Regions from separate parts of the Syntrophomonas sp. UBA5494 genome, predicted to be linked through region 2. Evidence: riboswitches for the same ligand, from Rfam matches in the RefSeq annotation. Region 2 holds a riboswitch; the other holds the start of a gene.

Region 1 (2,208 bases), on a different contig from region 2:
TCGCTCACTATCAGTTTACTTAAATATAGCGAACCAGCTCTAACCGCCTTTTATCATTGGCTGATTCGTGCCATTTTTTCCGCATATGCATTTAGATGATTAAAATTTATGTTGAGGCATTACCAGCCCTTGCAACGTTGCGTATCCTCCTCATGTATGATTCAGTGGGGATTACGCTTGCCTGCCGTCAAGGGCGAAACGCCCCTCCCCTCCATCTCGGGAGGGTTTGTTGTTGTTAGCATATATAATGTTTGGTTATATATAATATTATTAGAAGGAATATAAATTTATATGCAGAACTATAATAGTTGGTGCAATGAATTCATTTTTCCGCTTATAAACAAAATGCTTTTATTAAGCTGAAATGTTTTCATTATTCCAGCCGCTAAGATAACGGTATTAAAGGAGGTGAGAAAGTGCTTTCAAGTGCAGGGTTTATGTCAACCACAAAGCGTTTAATGTGACATGCTTCATATGAACCGGTGGTTCGTTTTGTTTCAAACTACAGTGCCAAAAATGGAGAATTAAACCAATGGGAGCCTTTCTCAACCTATCCGCTATGCCGGTATGACTGCTTTCCATTCTAATACCAGCTACTGGCCCGGTTGAAGGTGATGAATCCATATAGCCTTTCAGGAATTTGCTCTCCTATGTTCACTGTTGAAACAGTACTGCTTTAACCCTGTATACTCGCATAATAGTCAAAATTTAATATGTCTTACGCTGACTCCAGAGCTGATTCCCCTAAAGCGACAGCCATTGGGGATTTAGCCGCGGTAAATCTGGAAACGGTTTTATCTCCCTTGCTTGGAAAAGAGTCATCTACCGGAACAGTTTTCTCAGTCTCCAAGATCTGATTATGAAGGTTATGAGTCCTGAGGCAAACTGCTACTTCATTCTTGGCTTTTCAGGCAAGGAGGAAGCCGCACCAAACTGCGGCTTTATGGTCAGTGTACATCCTGTGACCAGCCTCCTGATTAAAGTTAGGAGGTTTTCGTTTTAGGGCGGACACCTTAAAAAGTTTGGTCAGGACCGCATAGCAAGATTCGCAGGCTTAATAATTTTAGTGACAAGCTAGTCCAAATGTAATCTAGAATCTCACAATGGCAGTAATCATCATTCCTTTGCATCGCAATGATTTGAATGGGGGGAAGAGAATGAACGGCAAAATAACCCGCCGTCAGTTTATAAAAAGAGGCGGAGCTACGGTTGCAGCTGCAAGTTTAGGGTCGGCTTTGGGTTTTAATCTCATTGTTTCTGCAGCGGTAATCAAAGAACTGCGCACAAAAAATGTTAGTCCGGTACCAACTGTTTGTCCTTATTGCGGTTCTGGATGCGGTCTGGTAGTTTATGCGGAAAAAAAGGATGATAAATTTGTTAAGTTATTGAGCGTGGTTGGAGACCCTGATAATCCGGTTAATGAAGGATGCGCCTGTCCCAAAGGTTCAGCCATGTTTAATCTGAGAGAAATATATGAACCTGAAACCGGAAAGCAGATCATCAATCCCAGGAGGGTAGCAAAGCCTTTATACAGGGCTCCTGGATCAGAGAAATGGGAAGAAAAAGAGTGGGATTGGATTTTGGATGAAATCGCCCAGCGGATCAAGCAGACCCGCGATGAGAGTTTCATTCACAAAGAGACATTGTCTGATGGAAGTGAAGTAATCGTTAACCGGACCGAAAAAATAGCCTCAATTGGAGGATCAGCCCTGGACAATGAGGAATGCTATCTACTATCCAAGATGATGCGCTCGCTGGGTGTAGTTTACCTGGAAACTCAGGCCCGGCTCTGCCATTCACCATCTGTGGGCGGCCTGGCTCCTTCCTTCGGACGAGGAGTGATGACCAACTCCATGATTGACATGAAAAATACCAACTGTGCTTTAATCATGGGCAGCAACTTGGCCGAAAACCATCCCATCGGTATGAAATGGCTGAACAAGGGGCGTTTTGATCCTAAACGCCAGACCAAAATAATCAGTGTAGATCCCCGTTTCACACGAACTGCCGCAGTGGCCGATCTTTATTGTCCTATGCGTTCTGGCACCGATATCGCCTTCCTGGGCGGCATGATCAAGTATATTCTGGACAACGAGCTCTATCACCATGATTATGTGGTCAATTATACCAATGCAGCTTTCCTTGTCAGAGATGATTATGAGTTTAAAGACGGTTTCTTTTCCGGTTGGAACGAAACTAAGCAAAGTT
Region 2 (2,208 bases):
CTGGATGATATTCGCTTCCGCCCAGTGGCCGGCAATGTCTTTTAACCCCGGTGTTTCTGTACCTGGTGTTTCAGCTTTTTCACGGGCCAGGACGGCAAATTTACTGAAATGATTTACCTCTCCGCTTACTGTTCCGGCTGCGGCATCCACTACGATATTGTCCAGAATGATCCACTGCCCGTTTTGCCAGTAATAAATGCCCAGATCATATTGGCTGCTATCGATCTTGGAGGGATCAAAGGGCAGGGTAATGGTGACAGGCTTATTGAATTCACTATTGCCGTCACTGCTGATTTCATATACCTCACCCAACAATAATAATCTCAATCCTGATGGAACCTCAGGAATCCCTGTAGTTAATTTTTTAACCGTGACTTTTATGTCACCGCTGATGGCATCCGCCGGAAAACTCACCACTACTCCGGCTTCATTTACGGTACCTCCGTCGGGGCCAACCGTCTGTCCGGCAGGGGCATTGCCTCCGCCTCCGCCGCCTCCTCCGCTTCCGGGGCTCGCCCCGTTTTTCGTTACCACCAAGGCTTTATTGGCAACATTGCTGCCGTAACCGGCTACTACCGTCAAGGTTCCGGGCGGGACCGGGGGGACCTTGAATGTACAGCTATAATTTCCGCTGGAGCTTGATTTAACCGCGTCGTAAAACACTATATTTCCGCTGCTGTCAAGTATTTTAACCGACACCCAGGTGTCGGGATCAGCGCTGCCCCATGCGGTTATGCTGGTTTCAGCCGTTGCGCTGTCCGCGCTCAACGTCAGGGTAACCGAAGCGTTAACGGCAAAAACCGGTCCCGGGAGCATCGACATCATGAATAGCATGGTAATCGCTACAGCAATTAGCCTTCTCGTCATTAGATATCACCTCTCAAAATGTAATTACGCTTAAAGTCTTCTTCTCAGCCAGAAACACTACTGTCATCGGCAGCCAGGATGGCAACTCTTGTTCTGTATAGAGTTCTCATCAGCTTAAACTTGGTGTCTTATCAGGCTTGTACATCACTTATTGAAGTCTCCTGAGCGTAGATCCCATACAACATACCCACCGATCAACTCATCCCTCCAATCTCTGCATAAATTAAGCAACTTCCGCCTCTCTTTTGAGAAATGCCGTTTATCCTGTCGTACAAGAATCATTTTTACAGCGAATACTCTGCTCCGGGCAAAAAAAAGACTCGGCAAAAGCAATGCCGGGTCCAGCTATACATGTAATCAGAAATACCAAAATATGATCGGGAATGCTGTTTGAATTACGGGGAGAAATACGATTAGAAATATGCGGTGAATAACACGATGAATAAGCGAGTATGATGAATATCATTCGGATTACAGCTTCCTTTCCACAATGGGAGGCACACCCGTTTCCCGGTGTACCCCGACTTAAGGCCCATGGCATCGCTTTAGGTCCCTAAGTTCGGAAAACATATACGAATTTTCATAAAATGCATAATATTACATGGTAATCATTATATTCATTTTATACTTGTAAACAGCTTTAAGCAACACATAAGCAATCCACGGTCACCTGTAGCCCCCAAACCATGTCAATAAAAACCGGGCGATTGTATGGTATGCTTTTAGGAGCCGGGCTCAGGGACATGATAAATGAGCGAAAAAGGCCCCCTGATCAAGGAAGCCTTATTTTGCTTAGCTAAATGTAATATGTGCTCAATTTAGACGCACTCTGATTTGGCTGCCTGCATCATAAACTCTCCATTATCAGGTTGGCTCCTACTCTTCTATCGCGATACTCAAAGGCAATATTAATCATCCGTGCACAACTCTATCGTTTCCATGTCCATGTCCAGGAGATTGATCAGCATAATCCGATTACGCAGCAATTCCCCGCGGCCCAGCAGAATTTTAACCGTTTCAGCCACTTGCAAACTGGCCACCAGGGCGGGAGTGAAAGCCGGAGTAGATAAAATTCGCCCGTTCTCATAATTCTGTCTATAGATTTCTTCAATTACTGTATCACCCGGGAATTGGGTCGTAAGCTGCCCCATCCATCCTTCTACGGCTCCATGCACCAAAGGAATCCCCAACTCCCGGCAGGCAGAACTTAACTTGAGACGATCCCGGGCATTATCCAAGGCATCTATGACTGTTTTACAGCCCGGCAGTACGGTCCTGGCCTGCTCCATATCGAACCGGGACTTTACCGCTTGAAAGCAAACTGCCGGATTAATAGCCTTC

What was found. Region 2 has a riboswitch for molybdenum cofactor ahead of B3W37_RS11840 (S-layer homology domain-containing protein). Riboswitches for the same ligand answer to the same signal wherever they lie in the genome.
Region 1: linked by a shared signal. The riboswitch ahead of fdnG (formate dehydrogenase-N subunit alpha) and the one ahead of B3W37_RS11840 (S-layer homology domain-containing protein) in region 2 are both predicted to bind molybdenum cofactor.

Annotation. Positions count from the first base shown of each region.
Region 1 is NZ_DIPG01000015.1:30,133-32,340, forward strand. Features, by position in the region: molybdenum cofactor riboswitch at 716-834, shown strand; partial or broken gene fdnG (formate dehydrogenase-N subunit alpha) at 1,158-2,208, shown strand, end outside.
Region 2 is NZ_DIPG01000105.1:10,873-13,080, reverse strand. Features, by position in the region: gene B3W37_RS11840 (S-layer homology domain-containing protein) at 1-867, opposite strand, end outside; molybdenum cofactor riboswitch at 1,329-1,444, opposite strand; gene B3W37_RS11835 (HesA/MoeB/ThiF family protein) at 1,776-2,208, opposite strand, start outside.